DNA from 2 places in the Nocardia sp. NPDC058633 genome. Region 2 is predicted to be linked to the other one. Evidence: riboswitches for the same ligand, from Rfam matches in the RefSeq annotation. Region 2 holds a riboswitch; the other holds the start of a gene.
The links. Region 2 has a riboswitch for glycine ahead of gcvP (aminomethyl-transferring glycine dehydrogenase). Riboswitches for the same ligand answer to the same signal wherever they lie in the genome.
Positions count from the first base shown of each region.

Region 1: another riboswitch for glycine. It lies ahead of gcvP (aminomethyl-transferring glycine dehydrogenase); the one in region 2 lies ahead of gcvP (aminomethyl-transferring glycine dehydrogenase).

Region 1 is NZ_JBHXRA010000008.1:20,833-31,321, reverse strand. Features, by position in the region: gene ACFWUR_RS11925 (MerR family transcriptional regulator) at 1-336, shown strand, start outside; gene ACFWUR_RS11920 (bifunctional nuclease family protein) at 576-1,049, shown strand; gene ACFWUR_RS11915 (MerR family transcriptional regulator) at 1,246-1,803, shown strand; glycine riboswitch at 1,879-1,978, shown strand; gene gcvP (aminomethyl-transferring glycine dehydrogenase) at 2,137-4,947, shown strand; gene ACFWUR_RS11905 (non-ribosomal peptide synthase/polyketide synthase) at 5,825-10,489, shown strand, end outside.
Region 2 is NZ_JBHXRA010000018.1:82,425-92,913, reverse strand. Features, by position in the region: gene ACFWUR_RS23345 (TetR/AcrR family transcriptional regulator) at 404-1,045, shown strand; glycine riboswitch at 1,157-1,247, shown strand; gene gcvP (aminomethyl-transferring glycine dehydrogenase) at 1,411-4,323, shown strand; gene gcvT (glycine cleavage system aminomethyltransferase GcvT) at 4,320-5,432, shown strand; gene gcvH (glycine cleavage system protein GcvH) at 5,471-5,875, shown strand; gene glyA (serine hydroxymethyltransferase) at 5,872-7,140, shown strand; gene ACFWUR_RS23320 (L-serine ammonia-lyase) at 7,145-8,527, shown strand; gene ACFWUR_RS23315 (pyridoxamine 5'-phosphate oxidase family protein) at 8,545-8,997, opposite strand; gene ACFWUR_RS23310 (VTT domain-containing protein) at 9,144-9,875, opposite strand; gene ACFWUR_RS23305 (hypothetical protein) at 10,262-10,489, shown strand, end outside.

The DNA.
Region 1 (10,489 bases), on a different contig from region 2:
GCCGATATCGATGATCGTTTCCTCGACGATCTGCTGCGCGCGGGGCTCATCGTCCCCGGCGTCGGGGGGTTCTTCGAGGCCGACGCGGTGACGCTCGCGCACGCGGCGAAAGCGATGGCCGAATTCGGCCTGGAAGCCCGGCATCTGCGCGCCTTCAAACTGGCCGCCGATCGCGAGGCCGCACTGATCGCGCAGATCGCCGCGCCCATCGCGAAGAGTCGCGATGCCGACGCGCGCGCACGCGCGGAGGAGACCGTCCGCGAACTCGCGGCACTGTCGTTGAACCTGCACGCCGCACTGGTGAAAGCCGCGGTGCGCACGGCCCTCGGCGGCTGACACACCCATCGGGGTGATCAGGTATCACCCCGGCTACACACCGATTTCGGCTCGAACGTCGCCGTTGCGCGCCCCAGAATTCGCCTAGACTCAGTGATACGGCGAGCTGTGCAGCTGTCGTGCCGGCCGGCGGCCGAGTATGGGAGGCAGGACGAACTCATGAGCGAGCGTAGCGAGCGATCGGTGATCACAGCCGAGTACTCGGTCATGGCGGAGCCGAGCGCCGGCGAGGTGCAGGCATGAGCGAGATGCGCGTGATCGGCATCCGTGTCGAGCAACCACAGAACCAGCCCGTGCTGTTGCTGCGGGAGGCATCGGGGGAGCGGTATCTGCCGATCTGGATCGGGCAGGCCGAGGCCACCGCGATCGTGCTCGAGCAGGAGGGGGTCACCCCGATCCGTCCGCTCACTCACGATCTGATCAAGATTCTGATCACCGACCTTGGGCACACGCTCAAGGAAGTGCGGATCGTGGACCTGCAGGAGGGCACCTTCTACGCCGACCTGGTCTTCGACGGCGACCTGCGGGTCTCGGCGCGGCCTTCGGACTCGGTGGCGATCGCCCTGCGCGTGGGGTGCCCGATCTACGCCGAGGAACCGGTGCTCGCCGAGGCGGGACTGGTGATGCCCGACGAACGCGAAGACGAGGTGGAGAAGTTCAAGGAGTTCCTGGAGTCGGTCTCACCCGACGACTTCAAGGCAACCGACAGTTGAGATCGAGGCTTCCAGGCCGAGAACCCGGCGGCGCCAGCCGCCAAAAGGCTCAGCCTTAAGTAGAGGTCCAGGGAATCGCGGCGTTTGGTGCTTGGTGTGACAACACCGCAGGTCCGACAATGGCAGGAGTAACCTCGAAAGTCGGGCAACATCCGTCGTGACTCCGACCCGAGAACGTCGGCAGAAGGAGCGATCAGTGGAAGAACAAACGCAGGATGTCGTACAGCCTGGCTTGTTCCCGGACGACTCGGTTCCGGACGATCTGGTCGGCTACCGGGTGCCGAGCGCGTGTCAGGTCGCAGGGATCACTTATCGGCAGCTCGACTACTGGGCCCGCACCGGGCTGGTCGTGCCGTCGATCCGTGGTGCGGCCGGGTCGGGCAGCCAGCGGCTCTACTCGTTCAAGGACATCCTTGTCCTCAAGATCGTGAAGCGGCTGCTGGACGCGGGCATCTCTTTACAGAACATCCGGATCGCCGTCGATCACCTGCGCAGTCGTGGCGTGGGCGACCTGGCCGGGATCACGTTGTTCTCCGACGGCACCTCGGTCTACGAGTGCACCTCGCCCGAGGAAGTCGTCGATTTACTGCAGGGTGGCCAGGGCGTTTTCGGCATCGCCGTCGGTGGCGCGATGCGGGAACTGACCGGCGCGATCGCCGATTTCCCGGCAGAACGGGCCACCGCGATCACCGACCGCCCCGAGGACGAACTGTCCTTCCGCCGCAAGGTGAGGGAGAACCGAAAAACCGGTTAGTGACGAGAGCTACACCCCCGGCGTGCCCCTGGTGGCGCGACCGGGGGTTTGCTGCATCTAGACTCGGTAGCGCGTCGCCGCCGTGCGGGAGAGTCCTTGGTTCGTATGAATCCGGGCGCCGAAGGAGCAGCACCTCCCCGTCAATCTCTCAGGCAACAGGGACCGCACGGTGATTCGACGCCTCTGGAAAGCGGTGGCATCCGGCTGCCCGCCCACGGGGAAAGGAGCACGGTCTCTCGAAGATCGTGTTTCCGAATCTCTCAGGCGCACAGACAGAGGGGGAGGGCTGGTACCCGTCGACCACGAGGTCGACCCGCCCGACCTGGAGCTGCCGTGACCCGTTCGTTCGCCGACCGCCACATCGGACCCGATTCCGACGAACTCGCCCGGATCCTCGCGACCATCGGCGTGGAGTCCGTCGACGCACTCGCGACCACGGCGCTGCCCGCCACGATCCTCGACGAGTCCGGCCTCGGCGCCCTGCCCGCGCCCGCCTCCGAGCACGAGGTGCTCGAGGAACTGGCCGCGCTGGCGCAAGCGAACACCGTCGCCACCTCGATGATCGGCCTGGGTTACTACGACACCCTCACCCCGCCGGTGCTGGTGCGCAACCTGCTCGAGAACCCCGCCTGGTACACCGCCTACACCCCGTACCAGCCCGAGATCAGCCAGGGCCGCCTCGAGGCGCTGCTCAACTTCCAGACCATGGTGTCGGACCTGACCGGCATGGACGTCGCGAATGCCTCCATGCTCGACGAGGCCACCGCCGCGGCCGAGGCGATGACGCTGCTGCGCCGCGCGGGCAAATCCAAGTCGAACCGGCTGCTCCTCGACACCGACCTGTTCCCGCAGACCAAAACCATCATCGGCACCAGGGCCGAGCCGCTCGGCATCGAGATCGTCGAGGCCGACCTGTCGACCGGGGAGCTGCCCGAGGGTGAGTTCTTCGGCGTGATCGTGCAGACCCCGGGCGCGTCGGGCCGCATCGTCGACTGGACCCCGTTGTTCGCCGCCGCCCACGAGCGTGGCGCGCTGGTCGCCGCCGGCGCCGATCTGCTCGCGTTGACGCTGATCACCCCGCCCGGTGAGCAAGGCGCCGATGTGTGCTTCGGCACCACCCAGCGCTTCGGTGTGCCGATGGGCTTCGGTGGCCCGCACGCCGGCTACCTCGCCGTGCGCACGGCGTTCGCTCGTCAGCTGCCCGGTCGCCTGGTCGGTGTCTCCGTCGATGCCGACGGCACGCCCGCCTACCGCCTGGCGCTGCAGACTCGTGAGCAGCACATCCGCCGCGAGAAGGCCACCTCCAACATCTGCACCGCCCAGGTGCTGCTGGCCATCGTCGCCGCCATGTACGCGAGCTACCACGGTGCCAACGGTCTTCGTGCCATCGCGCGCCGGGTGCACGAGCACGCTGCGGCTGTCGCGACCGGTCTCGGTGGGGCAGTGGTGCACGGCGCCTTCTTCGACACGGTGCTCGCCCAGGTGCCCGGCGGTGCGGAAGCCGTTGTCGCCAAGGCGAAGTCGAAGGGCATCAACCTGCGCCTGGTCGACGCCGATCATGTCGCGATCGCGTGTGACGAGGCCACCACCGACGCGCACGTCGCCGCCGTCGTCGAATCCTTCGGCACCGCGTCGACGCCCGACGCGGGCGCGGGCACCGAGCTCGTCGTGATCGAGACGCGCACCTCGGAGTACCTCACCCACCCGGCTTTCACCCGCCACCACACCGAGACCGCCATGCTGCGCTACCTGCGCGCGCTCTCGGACAAGGACATCGCCCTCGACCGCAGCATGATTCCGCTCGGTTCCTGCACGATGAAGCTCAACGCGACCGCGGAGATGGAGCCCATCACCTGGCCCGGTTTCGCCCGCCTGCACCCCTTCGCGCCGACGGAGGACTCCCCGGGCATCCGCGCACTGGTCGCCGACCTCGAGCGGTGGCTGGCCGAGATCACCGGCTACGACGCGGTGAGCCTGCAGCCCAACGCGGGTAGCCAGGGCGAGTACGCGGGCCTGCTCGCGATCCGTCGCTACCACCTCGATCGCGGCGACGACCACCGCGACACCTGCCTCATCCCCTCCAGCGCGCACGGCACCAACGCGGCCTCGGCGGCGATGGTGGGCATGCGCGTGGAGGTGGTGAAATGCCGCGCGAACGGCGACGTCGACCTCGACGACCTGCGCGCCAAGATCGCCGACCACGCCGAGCGGCTGGCCTGCATCATGATCACCTACCCGTCCACCCACGGCGTCTATGAACACGAGGTCGCCGAGTTGTGCGCGCTCGTGCACGATGCGGGCGGCCAGGTGTACGTCGACGGGGCGAACCTCAATGCCCTGGTCGGCCTCGCCCGTCCGGGCCGATTCGGTGGCGATGTGAGCCACCTGAACCTGCACAAGACCTTTTGCATCCCGCACGGCGGTGGCGGTCCGGGAGTGGGCCCGGTCGCGGTGGGTGCGCACCTGGCGCAGTACCTGCCCGGTAATCCCCTCGAAGCCGGTTCGCACGCGGTGTCGGCGGCCAATTACGGCTCCGCGTCGATCCTGCCGATCACCTGGGCCTACATCCGGATGATGGGCGCCGAGGGCCTGCGGGCGGCGACCCTGACCGCGATCGCGTCGGCCAACTACATCGCCCGCCGCCTCGATGCCTACTTCCCGGTGCTCTACACCGGCGAGAACGGCATGGTCGCCCACGAGTGCATCCTCGATCTGCGCGAGATCACCAAACAGACCGGCGTCACTGTCGACGACGTGGCAAAACGACTGGCCGACTACGGTTTCCACGCGCCGACCATGAGCTTCCCGGTGGCGGGCACCCTGATGGTGGAGCCCACCGAGAGCGAAAACCTCGAAGAGATCGACGAGTTCATCGCCGCCATGATCGCCATCCGTGGCGAGATCGACCAGGTCGCCGCCGGGGTGTGGCCGGTGACCGACAACCCGCTGCGCGGCGCACCCCACACCGCGGCCAGTCTGGTCGCGGAGTGGGACCACCCCTACAGCCGTGAGACCGCGGTGTACCCGCGTGGGATCGGCCATACCCGCCCGAAGGTGTGGCCGTCGGTGCGGCGCATCGACGGTGCGTTCGGCGACCGCAATCTGGTGTGCTCGTGCCCGCCGCTGGATGCGTACGAGGACTGACCGGTCTGCCCGCCACGGGCCCCGCCGAGATTGTCGGCGGGGCCCGTTGCTGTCGATGCGAGTGTGCACGATCGGCTGATGCCGCGGTCGCGGCAAGATTGCCGACAGTGAATTCTCATCGGCTGAACTGTCGGCGTGTTGCAAACTGAACGTCTTGTTTCAGCCTGTTCAGGGAATGCCCAGTATGTCTATACGGACAAGAAGTATTCCCAGATAAGTCAAGCCCCGAATATTGTTGGGGGCAGAATCGGTTTTTCCTCCGACGACACGCGCGACGTCGGAATGTTCGAGACGAATCCGGTTTCCGGATTGCTTTCTTGGGCCCGTCATACGTCGACTGACGACGCGGATGTGATCGATCGGCTTCGGTCGATCAATCATTCTCGGCGAATTCGTGCCGAAAATTGCTAGTTACGCTGGGGATGTGCAGAATGGTGCATCTGTATCACCAGACCCCGGATGATGGCCGTGTGCCTCCGCCGGTGGTGGATCATCGACCGCAGCGCTTCTACCTGGACTGTTGTCGAAAAGTGGTTTTGCGTGGAATGTCTGAATTCATAGTTCATGTGACCTGAATTGTTACTATGGTGTTTCCTCTAAATCGGATGCTAATTATTTGCTGTCAGGCTAATGTCGGTAGTGGGTTTCGGATCTGAATCGACTGGGTACCGCACCTCGCGGAATGCCGGATCGGTGTCTACCGGGATCCCCATCTGTCCTTGATACGGCAAGGGGAATACGTATGGCTGTTCGGCGGTAATGGATCCACATTCAACGGTGGTAGTGGTACACGTTGATATGCGGGGTATGAAAGCGCGCAGATTTTCGTACTTGGAGTCTGTGCTAGGTCGATAGCCATGCGAGGGGTCGGGTAATCATGGAGTCTGTCGAAAGCTGTGCTGGTAATCGGGATCTTATTCCGCTTTCCGCCGCGCAATACGGCATGTGGTTCGCGGATAGCGCGCACAGCGGATCGGCGGCCAATATCGCGCAGTACGTCGAGATCGCGGGGCGGATCGATGTGGCCCTGTTCAACAGGGCGGTGCACGAGGCGGCCGAGGAGACCGAGTCGCTCATGGTGCGGGTGGTCGAGGTGCAAGGACGTCCCTACCAGGTCGTCGATCGCGGCATCACGTTCAACGAACTCGTGCTCGACTTCGGCACACGCCGCGATCCGATGGCGGCGGCGCTGGAGTGGATGCGTCGCGACTACACCCGACCGGTCGATATCACCCGCGACCAACTCGCGGTCTGCCGACTGATCAGGATCGGCGACGACCTGCACCTGTGGTACGCGCGTGCGCACCATCTCGTCATCGACGGGTACGGCGCGTTCAACGTGGTGGGCAGGGTCGCCGAGCACTACAACGCGCTGTCGGAAGACCGGCCGCCCTCTCGGCTGACCGCCGCTCGCCTGCGAGATATCGCCGCGCAAGAGCAGGCCTATCGGGAAGGTGCGCGCTTCGAGGCCGATCGCCGGTATTGGCTGGACAAGGTCGCGGATCTACCCGCCCCCGCCGGGCTTTCCGGCCGGTCGGCGCGCGCGGGAGCCGTGGACGAGGTTGCGGCGCGCGAACTTCCGCCCGAGCTGTGCGCGCTGCTCGATCGCCGCTCGGCCGAACTCGACGCGTCGGCCGCGCAGGTCGTTGTCGCGGCGTTCGCGGCGTTCTTCACGCGAATGACGGGGGCCGACGAGGTCGTGCTCTCGGTCCCGATGAGTGCGCGGGTCACCGTCAAGCTGCGCAGTGCCGCCGCGATGCTGGCCAATATGGTGCCGATCCGGTTCGCGGTCGACGACGCGACCACGGTGGCACAGCTGGTGAAGGCCTCGATCGGCGAGCTGGTCTCGGCGTTGCGCCATCAGCGCTACCGCTTCGAGGATCTGCGCCGCGAATCGGCCGCGATCGACAACTCCGCCAACACTTTCGGACCCGTGCTCAACATCTTGTTCTTCGACTCCGAGATCCGACTCGGTGAGGCCGTCGGCCGCTACCACGCGCTCACGTCGGGCGCGCTCGAGGATCTGCAGATCAATCTCTACCGGACCGGCCCGGACGCACCGCTGCTCATCGAACTGCACGGCAACGACAATCTCTACAGCCGACGCGATATCGACGCGCACGCCGACCTGTTCATCGAATTCCTGCACCGCTTCATCGAGGCCGACTCCGGCGATCGGGTGGTGGAACTACCGCTGGTCTCGTCCGTGCAGGAGCGTGAGATCGTCGACGCGGCGGTCGGCGTCGACGCTGTCGGACCGGTCGAGACGCTGGTGGATTCGCTGGCGCGACAGTCCGATTCGACGCCTCTCGGCGCGGCTGTCACCGCCGACGGTGAGACGATCACCTATCGCGATCTCGACGAGCGCTCCACTCGGCTCGCCCGGCGTTTGATCGAGCGTGGTGCCGGTCCGGGTGCGCTGGTCGCCGTCGCCCTGCCGCGCGGTGCCCAGCTGATCGTCGCGATGCTCGCTGTCCTGAAATCCGGTGCCGCGTATCTGCCTTTGGATATCTCCCATCCGCCGGAGCGGCTGAACGACGTCATCGATCGAGCCGGTCCGACGCTTGTCCTCGTCGCGGACTCCGCGCAGCCGGCGGGCGGGGGGCAGGTCCTGGTCCTCGAGCCCGGTGACGACCTCGACGGTGCCGCGGATCCGATCACCGACGACGAGCGCAGCGCACCGCTGCGACCCGACGACGCGGCATACGTCATCTTCACCTCCGGCTCGACCGGGCGGCCCAAGGGTGTGGTGATCAGCCACCGCTCGGTGGTCACGTACTTGGCGAATGCGTCGGCCGCGCTCGATATTCGGGCCGACGACGTGTGGACATGGCTGCATTCGGTGGCCTTCGACTACTCGATCTGGGAGGTCTTCGGTCCGCTCGTCACCGGCGGCCGGGTGGTGGTCGTCGATGGGCTGACAGCGCGCGCGCCCGATGAACTGGTGCGTCTGACCGCCCGTGAAGGCGTCACCGTGTTCAGTCAAACCCCCTCGGCGTTCTATCAATTCGCCGCGGCTCGGCGGCGGCACCTCGTGGCAGGCGCACCCGATGGGGAGTTGGCACTGCGGGTGGTCGTGCTGTCCGGTGAGGGTCTGGATCCGGCGGCGTTGGCGCCCTGGTACGAAGACCATCCGGCCGGACCGGTCCTCGTCAACAGTTACGGCATCACCGAGACCACCGTTTTCGTCACCCGCACCGACCTGAGCGCCGAAATGGCCGTCCCCGGCGCACCCAGCGTGATCGGAACAGCGCTACCTGGCCTGCGCACCTATGTGCTGGATCGGCGCCTGCGGCCGACACCGGTGGGCGCATGGGGGGAAATCTACGTAGCGGGAACACAATTGGCTCGTGGCTACCTCGGTCAGCCCGCGCTGAGCGCGGGCCGGTTCGTCGCCGACCCATGGGGGGCGCCGGGGGCTCGGATGTACCGAAGCGGCGATGTGGCTCGCCGCAATCACGACGGTGACCTCGAATACCGCGGCCGTGCGGATCAGCAGGTGCAGCTGCGTGGGTTCCGCATCGAACTCGACGAGGTCCGTGCCGCGCTACTGGCTCATCCGGCGGTGGCTTCGGCTGCTGTGGTGGTGCATCGCGCCGACACCGAGGCGGCACGTCTGGTGGGTTACGTCGTCGCGTCCGGTGCCGATTGTGATGTCGATTCTGTTGTTGCCCAGGCGCGTTCGCTGCTGCCGGACTACATGATCCCGAATGTCGTGACAGTTCTGGACGAACTACCACTGACGGTCAACGGCAAGCTCGACTTGCGTGCACTCCCCGATCCGGCAGCGGGGGCAACGGCGAGCTATATCGCGCCGCGGACCGAGACCGAAGCGACTGTCGCGCAAGTCTTCGCCGAGGTGCTCGGTGTGGATCATGTCGGTGCGTTCGACAGCTTCTTCGCGGTGGGCGGCAACTCGCTAACCGCGGCGGGCGCCGTCGTCCGGGTCGCCGATGCCACCGAATGCGAACTGTCGGTGCGTGATCTGTTCGCCAACCCGACGGTGGCCGGGTTCGCCGCGTGCGTCGGCAGGGCGCGGCGGCGGGTGCGGCCCGCCCTGACCCCGGTCGCGCGGGACGGGCTGTTGCCGCTGGCTTCCGCGCAGCACCGGATGTGGTTGATCAACCGTGTCGAACCGGAGTCGGCCGCCTACAACATCCCCCTTGTCCTGCGGTTGACCGGCCGACTCGACACCGCCGCAGTGCGCACGGCGCTGGGCGACGTTCTCGATCGCCACGAGTCGCTACGGACCCGCTACCCCACCCGCGACGGCCACGGCGTGCAGGAGATCCTGTCGACCGCGTCCACCCTGGCCGAATTCGATTGCGTCCCGGAACAAGTCGCGCAAGACCAGCTCGCTGACCGGATCCGCGAGCTGACCGCCGATGGCTTCGATGTCTGCGCTCGACCGCCGCTGCGGGCGGTCCTGCTCACGACCGGCCCCGACAGCCACGTGCTGGTCCTGGTGCTCCATCACATCTGCTGTGACGGTGCGTCGCTGGCACCTCTCGCCGTCGACTTCGCCACCGCCTACACGGCTCGGTCGCAGCAGATCGCGCCGGATCAGCTGCCCCTGAGGGTGCAATACGCCGACTACGCGGACTGGCACCGTCGCCTGCTCGGCGACGAAACCGATCCGGACTCCCTCGCCGCCGACCAATTACGTTACTGGACAGACCAATTGGCCGATGCGCTCGTTGTGCTCGAACTACCCTCCGACCGGCCGCGGCCCGCTCGCCGTTCGATGCGCGGCGAGGCCGTTGCCGCGCGGCTCCCCGCGCAGACATACGCCGACATCGCGCGACTCGCCCGTGCCGCGGACGTCACCCCCTTCATGGTCGTGCACGCCGCGCTCGCCGTCCTGCTGGCTCGGTTGTCGGGCACCGGCGACATCGTCATCGGCGCCCCACTGGCCGGACGCGGCGAGCCGGACCTCGCGCCACTGGTGGGAATGTTCGTGAACACGGTGGCGCTGCGCACGCCGGTGCGCGGCGACGAATCGTTCACCGCCTTCCTCGAACGCGTCAAGAACATCGACATCGACGCTTTCGCGCACGGCGACCTGCCCTATGACCGGGTCGTGGAAGCGCTCGATCCGCGCCGTTCCGCGGCCTATGCACCCGTGTGCCAGGTGTATCTGGCCTTCGACAACACCGAACTGCCTCGCCTGACCCTGCCTGACCTCGAGGTGGACATCCTCGATCCGGGCGCCGAACCCGCGAAGGTGGACCTCGTCGTCACCGTCGCCGCGAACGCCGCGAACCCCGGTGACGTCACCCTGCGCATCAACTACGCGACCGACCTGTTCGACCCGGCCACCGTCGAGCAGATGGCCGCACGGTTGCGCCGGATCCTGGACGCGGTGGTGGCGAACCCCTCCGCGCCGGTCGGCGATGTGGAATTACTGTCCACCGCCGAACATGCTGCGCTGCATCCTGTTCGGGGTGCGAACGCGGTACCAGGAGTAGCACTGGCGGATTTGCTGGCCCGAGGTGTCGCGATCTCGCCGGACGGTCCGGCGGTCGTCTCCGGTGCCGAGCGC
Region 2 (10,489 bases):
CGCAGGGAAATGCGCAAGAGCACCGCAGTCGTTATGGGCGATCGGCGACTTGCACATGCCCCCGGCGACGACGTCGATGCCGATACCAGCACTGTCGGTGATCGCTCACGTGAGCTTTCGGTAGACAGCGCGCAGCAACGGTCCGACCAGCGCGCGGGGTGCACGGGGCGGCGACGCAGCGGTCCGACCGCGGCGCGTCCGGGGTGATCGATCTGCACGACCATGACCGACCCTTCGCGCGATCCCGCTCGCGCCCAGTTGCCACCGGCCCGCGATGGCGGTCGCCCTCTTGGAACCGATGGGGGCAAAAGCTACAGTAAATGTAGCTACAGTATGCGTATTATTTGCCGAGGCGCTGCCCGATGTCAAGCAGTCCTGCGATACGGAGAGGTGGTCAGCGACCATGGCCGAACGACGAAACCGCGCTTACGCACCGCGAATGGCGCCGGAGCAGCGGCGCGAACAGCTGCTCGACGCCGTCTTGCGTGTCATCGTCGACCACGGTGTCCACAAGGTGTCCATCGACACCGTGGCGCGGGCGGCCGACGTCAGCCGCCCGGTCATCTACGGCCTGTTCACCGATTCCGACCAACTGCTGCGCGCCTCACTCGACCGAGAGGAGACCGCGGCACTGGCACAGATGGCGCGGGCAGTGCCTGTCGCCGGCACAGGTGATCCGGCCGCGGCGATATCGGAAAGCCTCGAACACTTCCTCACCGCTGTACTGGCCGCGCCCGACCGCTGGCGAGCCGTCTTCCTCATCGCCGACGCCAGCACCCCCGCCTTCCGCGACCGATTCGACCGCGGAAGGCAGGCCTTCATCGCCGCACTCACCACGTTCGTCCGGGAATCCTGCCCACCGGACCGACTGCCCACCCTCGATGTCGAACTCACCGCCCGCACCCTGTACGCGCTGTTCCGGGAAGCAGGTCGCCTCGTGCTCGCCGACCCAGAAGCCTTCCCACCACAGCGCATTCGCGACTACGCCGACACCCTCGTCCCAGCCCTGCCTGCCTTTCGCGCGGATTCGGCAGCACGAACGTAATTCGCTGCGGGACAAGGCTGTACGGCAGCCCGCTCATCGGCCGTGTGGGCTACGGGAGACAAACCGGCGGCGCGTGTGTACTGTTTGGCCAACCACAACTGAAGACGCCGTTGACGCGCAGCGGGAGAACCTCCTTTTCGGAGGCGCCGTAGGAGCAAGCCCTCCCCAGGAATCTCTCAGGCCCCAGTACCGCAGCGCAGAGGCAACTCTGGAGAAAGAATCGGCCGCACGGTCGGTACTTACCGAAGGTGAAGAGCGCGCCGCGCACGCGGTACGCCCAAACTCTCAGGTTTCAGGACAGAGCGGGGAGGTCCCCTTTGTCGATGTCCGGCGCGTGCCGGACTCTACGAAACCGGAGTCTCCTCATGTCCGCGCAGTCCCCTCTCACGCTGTCTGGCGTGCCTTTCACCAGCGATTTTCCGTCACGCCATATCGGTCCAGACGCTGCGGCCACCCAGCGCATGCTCAGCGCGCTCGGGTACGACACGCTCGATCAGCTCATCGACGCCGCGGTCCCCGACCGGATTCGCAGTTCACAGCCCCTGGATCTGCCCGTGGCGCGGAGCGAGCAGCAGGTGCTCGCCGACCTTCGGGCTCTCTCGGAGCGCAACGAGACCCGCGTGCAGATGATCGGCCTCGGCTACTCCGACACCATCACCCCCGCGGTCCTGCGCCGCAACATGCTCGAATCGCCTGCCTGGTACACGGCGTACACCCCCTATCAGCCGGAGATCTCCCAGGGCCGGCTGGAGGCGCTGCTGACGTTTCAGACCGTCATCGAGGACCTGACCGCCCTGCCCTTGGCCGGCGCATCGCTGCTGGACGAGGCCACCGCGGTGATGGAGGCGGTCCTGCTGATGCGGCGCGCGAACAAGACGAAAGCCCGCACCAACCGGGTCGTCGTCGACTCCGACTGCCTGCCGCAGACGCTGGCCGTCGTCCTGGGTCGAGCGAAGGCGGTGGGCATCGACGTCGTGGTCACCGACTTCTCCGACGGACTCCCCGACGATGACCTGTTCGGTGTCGTGTTCCAGGCTCCCGGCGCGAGCGGGGCGGTGCGCGAGCTGGCCCCACTCATCGCGGCCGCCAAGGAGCGCGGTGCGCTCACGACGGTCGCGGCCGACCTGCTGTCGTTGACGCTGCTGACCCCGCCCGGGGAGCAGGGGGCCGACATCGCGGTGGGGTCCGCCCAGCGTTTCGGTGTGCCGCTCTTCTTCGGTGGGCCGCACGCCGGCTACATGGCGGTGCGCAGCGGACTCGAGCGGATGCTTCCCGGTCGGCTCGTCGGGGTGTCTGTCGACATCGACGGCAAGCCCGCCTACCGACTCGCGCTGCAGACCCGCGAACAGCACATCCGGCGCGACAAGGCGACCAGCAACATCTGCACGGCGCAGGCACTGCTCGCCAACGTCGCCGCGATGTACGCCGCCTATCACGGCCCGGAAGGTTTGCGCGCCATAGCGACTCGGGTGCACGGACACGCGACCGCGATCGCGGGCGGTCTGCGCGCGGCCGGGCACTCGGTAGTCCACGACAGCTTCTTCGACACCGTGCTGGTACGCGTTGCGGCCGGGGCGCGCGAGATCGTGGATCGCGCCGACCGCGACGGCATCAACCTGAGGCAGGTCGACGCGGACCACGTCGCGATCGCCTGCGACGAGTGCACCACCGACGAGATCGTGGGCCGTGTCCTGTCCGCGTTCGACGCCGGAGTCCAGGCAAGCACGGTCTCGGGATTGCCGCGGTCTCTGCTGCGAACGTCGGACTATTTGCGGCACAACGTGTTCCACGAGCACCGCTCCGAGACAGCGATGCTGCGCTTCCTGCGGTCGCTGTCGGACAAGGACCTCGCTCTCGACCGCACCATGATCCCGCTGGGATCGTGCACGATGAAGCTCAACTCGGCGGTCGAGATGGAGCCGATCAGCTGGCCCGGGTTCGCGTCGATCCACCCGTTCGCCCCGGTCGAGCAGACCGGCGGCTACCTGCAGCTCGTCGACGAGCTCGAGCGGTGGCTGAGCGAGATCACCGGCTACGACCGAGTCTCGCTGCAGCCCAACGCCGGATCCCAGGGCGAGCTCGCCGGTCTGCTGGCCATCAAGGGCTACCACGACAGCCTCGGGCAACTCGGCCGCGACATCTGTCTCATCCCGCAATCCGCGCACGGCACCAACGCGGCGTCCGCGGTGCTGGCAGGCATGCGGGTGGTGGTGGTCGCGACGGCGGACAACGGCAACATCGACCTCGACGATCTACGCGCCAAGATCGCCGCCCATCGGGGCGCGCTCGCCGCGATCATGCTCACCTACCCCTCCACGCACGGGGTGTACGAGAACGACGTGCGGACGGTGTGCGATCTCGTGCACGAGGCAGGCGGCCAGGTGTACGTCGACGGCGCCAACCTCAACGCTCTCGTCGGACTGGCCCAGCCAGGGAAGTTCGGGGGCGACGTGTCACACCTGAACCTGCACAAGACCTTCTGCATCCCGCACGGCGGCGGCGGTCCGGGTGTGGGTCCGGTCGCGGTGCGCGAACACCTGGCGCCATACCTGCCAGGTAACCCGCTCGGCGGCGACCAGCTCGGCGCCCCGGTGTCGGCTGCGAACTACGGGTCCGCCGGAATCCTGCCGATCACCTGGGCCTACATCGCACTGATGGGCCCGCAGGGATTGACGGAGGCCACCAGGGCTGCGGTGCTCGCGGCCAACTACGTCGCGAAGGCGCTCGACGCGCACTTCCCCGTCCTGTACACCGGGCCCGCCGGTTTGGTGGCGCACGAGTGCATCCTCGACCTGCGCCCGATCACGACGGCGACCGGCGTGACCGCCGAGGACGTGGCAAAGCGATTGATCGACTACGGTTTTCACGCACCCACCCTGTCTTTCCCCGTCAACGGCACGCTGATGGTGGAGCCGACCGAATCCGAGGATCTGGCCGAGCTCGACCGCTTCGTCGAGGCGATGATCTCGATCCGCCGCGAGATCGATCTGGTCGGCGCGGGCGTCTGGCCGCTCGAGCGCAGCCCGCTCCGTCAGGCCCCGCACACCGCGGAACAGGTCACCGCGGACGACTGGGATCTGCCCTACCCGCGACACCTCGCCGCCTACCCCGTCGCGTCGCTGCGCGGTGCCAAGTACTGGCCTCCGGTGCGCCGCATCGACGGCGTCCACGGCGACCGTAACCTCGTCTGCTCGTGCCCCGCCCCCGAGGCCTTCGACAACACCACCGACAACAACACTCCAGCCATCGCCGAGACGCCCGCGGAGGCCTTCGCATGACCATCACCACGACGCCCGCATCCCCTCTGCTCGGCGAACACCGCACGCTCGGCGCACAGTTCACCGACTTCGCCGGCTACCAGATGCCACTGAAATACGACAGCGAACTCGCCGAACACCACGCGGTCCGCACAACCGCCGGACTGTTCGACCTCTCGCACATGGGTGAGATCGAGGTGAGCGGACCCGAGTCGGGCGCGATGCTGGATTACGCCCTGGTCGGCGAACTCTCGAAGATCGGTGTGGGCCGGGCCAAGTACTCGCTGCTCTGCAACACCGATGGCGGAGTCGTCGACGACCTCGTCGTCTACCGGCTCGCCGACGAGCACTTCCTCGTAGTCGCCAACGCCGCGAACACCGCGGCGGTGTCCCGTGAACTGGCGGCACGCGTCGAGGGATTCTCCGCCACAGTTCACGACCGATCCTCGGAAACCGCGCTGATCGCGATCCAGGGACCCGCCGCCCAGGACATCGTGCAGTCCCTCGCTCCCCTTCAGCAGGAGAAGGTGGCGGAGTTGAGGTATTACGCGGTCACACCCGCGGCGGTCGCCGGCATCGACGTTCTCCTCGCCCGCACCGGATATACCGGAGAGGACGGCTTCGAGCTGTATGTGCCCAACGACCAGTCCGTGCGGTTGTGGCGCGCCCTGCTCGACGCCACTGTGGCCCGAGGCGGTGTCCCCGCGGGCCTCGCCTGCCGCGACACGCTGCGGCTCGAGGCCGGAATGGCGCTGTACGGCCACGAACTGACCCTGGCCACGAACCCGTACGAGGCCGGGCTCGGCAGGGTGGTCCGGCTGAACAAGGATTTCGTCGGCCGCGACGCGCTGCAGACATTGTCGGATCGAGCCCCGCAGCGGGTGCTCGTCGGCATCGCCGGCACCGGCCGCCGGGCCGCTCGCGCCGATTACACGCTGTTCGACGCGGCCGGGGACTCGCCGATCGGCATCGTCACGTCGGGCGCGCTGTCGCCGACGCTCGGGCATCCGGTCGCACTGGCATTCGTGGACGTGGCCTTCCGCGAACCCGGCACCGAACTGACGGTCGATATCCGTGGCAAGAAGGAACCGTTCGTGGTCACCCCTTCGCCGTTCTACCGCCGCTCCTGAACATCCCCGCTCACGCCAGCCTTGGAAGAGGTACCACCATGTCTTCAGCGACTTTCCCCGACGACCGCAGCTACACCGACGACCACGAGTGGGTCTCGATCGCGCCGGGCGCCACGCTGCCCGACGAGCCCGTCCGCGTCGGCATCACCTCACTCGCCGTCGACTCGCTCGGCGAGCTCGTTTTCATCGATCTGCCGGAGGTCGGCGCGACCATCGTCGTCGGCGAACCCTGCGGCGAGGTCGAATCCACGAAAACCGTCTCCGAGTTGTACCCGCCGGTGAGCGGCCGGGTCACGCTGATCAACACCGCCGCCGTCGAGGACCCTGGCTTGGTCACGTCCGACCCCTACGGCGAGGGCTGGCTGTTCGCGGTCCAGCCCTCCGCTGTCGGGGATCTGCTCACCGCGGCCGAATACGCCGAGAAGACCGGAGCGCAGGCATGAGCATTCTGGACCGCGACCTCGCGGACTTCGATCCGGAGGTCGCCGCACTGATCGGCAAGGAACTCGAGCGTCAGCGCGTCGGCCTCGAGATGATCGCCTCGGAGAATCACGCGCCGCTCGCGGTGATGCAGGCGCAGGGTTCGGTGCTGACCAACAAGTACGCCGAGGGGTACCCCGGGCGGCGCTACTACGGCGGGTGCGAGCATGTCGACTCCATCGAGCAGCTCGCCATCGATCGCGTCAAGGCGCTGTTCGCCGCCGAATACGCCAACGTGCAACCGCATTCCGGTGCCACCGCGAACGCGGCGGTGATGCACGCGCTGATCAAGCCGGGTGACACGATCCTCGGGCTGGCCCTCGCCGACGGCGGCCACCTCACCCACGGCATGCGCCTGAACTTCTCGGGCAAGCTCTACAACGTGGCGGCCTACGGGGTGTCCGAGCACGACCACCTCATCGACATGGACAAGGTGGCCGCGGCGGCCCGCGAGCATCGGCCGCAGCTGATCATCGCCGGCTGGTCGGCGTACCCGCGCCAGTTGGACTTCGCCGAATTCCGGCGGATCGCCGACGAGGTCGGCGCCTATCTGATGGTCGACATGGCCCACTTCGCCGGCCTGGTCGCCACCGGATTGCACCCCTCGCCCGTACCGCACGCGCATGTCGTGACGTCGACGACGCACAAGACCCTCGGCGGACCCCGTGGCGGAATCATTCTGACCAACGACGCGGCCATCGCGAAGAAGATCAACTCCGCCGTTTTCCCCGGCCAGCAGGGTGGACCGCTCGAACACGTGATCGCCGGTAAGGCAACCGCTTTCAAGATGGCCGCCGAACCGGAGTTCGCCGATCGCCAGGAACGCTGTCTCGCCGGGGCGAAGGTGCTCGCCGAGCGGCTCAGCCGCCCCGACGTCAAGGGGGCCGGAATCAGCGTCCTCACCGGCGGCACGGATGTGCACCTCGTCCTCGTCGACCTGCGCGATGCCGGAATCGACGGTCAGCAGGCCGAGAACCGGCTCGACGCGATCGGCATCACCGTCAACCGCAACGCCGTTCCGTTCGATCCGCGGCCGCCGATGGTGACCTCCGGCCTGCGCATCGGCACTCCGGCACTCGCGGCACGTGGTTTCGGCCCGGACGACTTCGCCGCGGTCGCCGACCTGATCGCCCAGGCCCTCGTCGCGCCACCCGACGCGGACCCGTCCGGGTTGGCCGCCCAGGTCCGGGCGCTGGCGGACAAGTACCCGCTCTACCCCGGCCTGTAATCCCATGGCCATCAGTGTGTTCGACCTGTTCTCGATCGGTATCGGGCCCTCGAGCTCGCATACTGTCGGGCCGATGCGGGCGGCGGGACTGTTCGTCGACGACCTCGCCGCCGTCGGCCTGCTCGAGGACGTCGCCGGTGTCCGAGTCGATCTGTACGGATCGCTCGCGGCCACCGGCGCGGGCCACGGCACGATGGCGGCGATCCTCCTCGGACTCGAGGGGTACCGACCCGAGACCATCGCCACCGAGGAGATGGAGACGCGGCTGACCGAGATGCGGGTGAGTCGGCGGATTCGCCTGGCCGGGACGACGGATATTCCGCTCGCCGAGGACGAGATGGTGCTGCATCCGTTGACGGCGCTGGACTTCCACCCCAACGGCATGGCTCTCACCGCCATCGGTGTAGACGGTCGTGAACTGCGTACCGAGACCTATTACTCGATCGGCGGCGGGTTCGTCGTCACCGGCGCCGAACCGAAGGTGCCCGTCGGAGTCGTCGAGAACGCGTTGTCGTTCGGGTCCGCTCGTGAACTACTCGACCTCTCCGAGCGCTACGGGCTCACCATCGGCGAGATCATGCTCGAACACGAACGCACCCTGCGGCCCGAGCCGGAGATCCGGGCACGACTGCTCCACATTCGAGACGTGATGGTCGAGTGCAGGCAACGTGGGATCAGCCGGGAGGGCTACCTGCCCGGCGCACTGCGGGTGCGCCGGCGCGCCCGCGACTGGTACGAGCGGCTGAACCTCGAAGATCCCGACCGCGATCCCGGCTTCGCCGAGGACTGGGTGAACCTGGTGGCTCTGGCCGTCAACGAGGAGAACGCCTCCGGCGGCAGGATCGTCACCGCTCCCACCAACGGCGCCGCCGGCATCATTCCGGCGGTGCTGCACTACGCGCTGCACTACACCCCCACCGGAAAGTCCGATCCGGACGGCACGGCGGTGCGGTTCCTCCTGACGGCGGGAGCCATCGGTTCCCTGTACAAGGAACGAGCCTCGATCTCCGGCGCCGAGGTGGGCTGCCAGGGTGAGGTGGGATCCGCCGCGTCCATGGCCGCCGCCGGACTCGCCGAAATCCTCGGCGGTAGCGCTGAACAGGTGGAGAACGCGGCCGAGATCGCGATGGAGCACAGTCTCGGCCTGACGTGTGATCCCATCGGGGGTCTGGTGCAGATCCCCTGCATCGAACGCAACGCCATCTCGGCGGGCAAGGCGATCAACGCCGCCCGGATGGCACTGCGCGGCGACGGCACCCACCGCGTCAGCCTGGACGAGGTGATCGAGACAATGCGGTCCACCGGCGTCGACATGAGCTCCAAGTACAAGGAAACCTCCACCGGCGGCCTCGCCGTCAACGTGGCGGTGAACCTCGTCGAATGCTGAAGTGCCGAGCCGGCCGCTCAGCGCCTCCGGGTGACCTTTACACCGGTGCCGGGATGCCAGTGCTGAATGACTAGCAGCTCTGTGGCCGCGTCGACGTAGGTGAGAACCGCGCCGGTGAGGTCGAGCCGGAAGTCGTGGACACCCGGGGGCGATCCGAAGGCTGCCTGTGCCGGTCCGGTGATCTCGACTGCGACGCCCATGACCTTGGCGTCGCCGTCGCCGTCGCCGTCGCCGGGATGGGAGTGGATGGCGCACCGCCCGTCGCGCCGCAGGTCGGCTGCCTTCATAGCGTTGGGCATAGAACCGAACATCAGGTCGGGTCCGATGAACTCCACCTCCGAGGCGCTCACGCGCGGGGCGCCGTCGCGGCGCAGTGTGGCCAGCACATGGGTCTTGTACGCGTCGAACCGGGACCTCACGCGGGCGGCCAACTCGGGCGCCTCGCTCGCGAACTGCTGCCATGTCGCCATGGAAGACAGGATGACACCGCCCCCCTGACAGGTCCTGTCAGGTTTTCCGCGCCGATCGAGTTCCGCTCACACAGGCAAGCGCCGCCGCCACGCGGTGGAAGCGGGTGCTCGCCGCCCCGGCGCCTGCCTGTCCACCGACGAGTGGCTTACCGCGACTCTGTGGAGTGGACACTTTCGTTGGCATCGGCACTGTCCACCGCAGGATCGGACGCGCGGTCGGCTCGCCTGCTGCCGAGTACGCGTTTGGCGACCTCGATGACAATCGGCAGGACCGAGACAGCGACGATGAGCAGGAAGATGAGATCGATGTTGTCACGGACCATCTTGATCTGGCCGAGGAGAAAACCCAGGTAGGTGACGCCGGCGCCCCACAGCACGCCGCCGATGATGTTGTACATCGCGAAAGTCCGGTACCGCATGCCGGACGCACCCGCGACGACCGGTGCGAAGGTCCGCACGATCGGCACGAACCGGGCCAGCACGATGGTGATCGGCCCGTGCTTGACGAAGAAGGCATGCGACTCGTCGATGTAGCGCTTCTTGAAGAACCGAGCGTCGTCGCTCTTGAACAACGCGGTGCCGCCGCGCGCACCGATCACGTACCCGACCTGGTCACCGAGGATCGCGGCGATCGGGACCAGCACCAACAAGACCCCGATCGGCGCGAACGGAGCGATCTCGGTGGACTTCGACGCCGCGATCAAGCCCGCGGTGAACAGCAGCGAGTCGCCGGGCAACAAGGGGAACAGCAGCCCCGACTCGATGAACACCACCGCGAGGAGACCCGCGAGCATCCAGGTGCCGAAAGAGTTGAGCAGGTTCACCGGGTCCAGAAAACCCGGCAGCAACGCCAGATTCGTGGTCACCTGACTGGCCATGGGGTACATCATCATTGGTGGGCTACCTACCTGAACTCAGCGATCAGAAGCGGACACGTGCGGCACGGGCATGGGGATGGTCGGCAGGTTCATGTGCTGCCCGCCGACCATTTCAGGCCCCACTGTAGTCGCGATCGACGGCTCGATCGCCGGTGAGGTAACCGACCTCGCACTGCACTGCCCAACCTCGCTCCGCGGCTGATCACGGGCGGCTTCGGCGATCACCGGGGACCCGCCCAGTCGGAGTACGCCACTGCCAGAACCGATGGTCAAGCCCTGGGTTCTCGGGGTACCAGCCCCGCGCAGATTGTGGAACGCTACCGATTCACGCGGTTCCCGGTCGAGCTCCGGGGCTGACCACACCGAGACGAAGGACCACCGAACCCATGCGAATCGCAGGACTGACCGCCCTCGCGGCGGGCGCACTGATCTTCCCGGCCGTCCTGGCTCCCGCTGCCTCGGCGGAGGTGGAGGACATCACCATCTCCGCCTGGGGCAACAGCGAAGTACCCGTCGCCTGCGATTATGTGGGCGCCAACTGCAGTGTCATGGCCCGGATGTTCGGCTCCGACTACGCCCTGCCCGCCACCGTGACGATCAACGGCAGCGAGCTC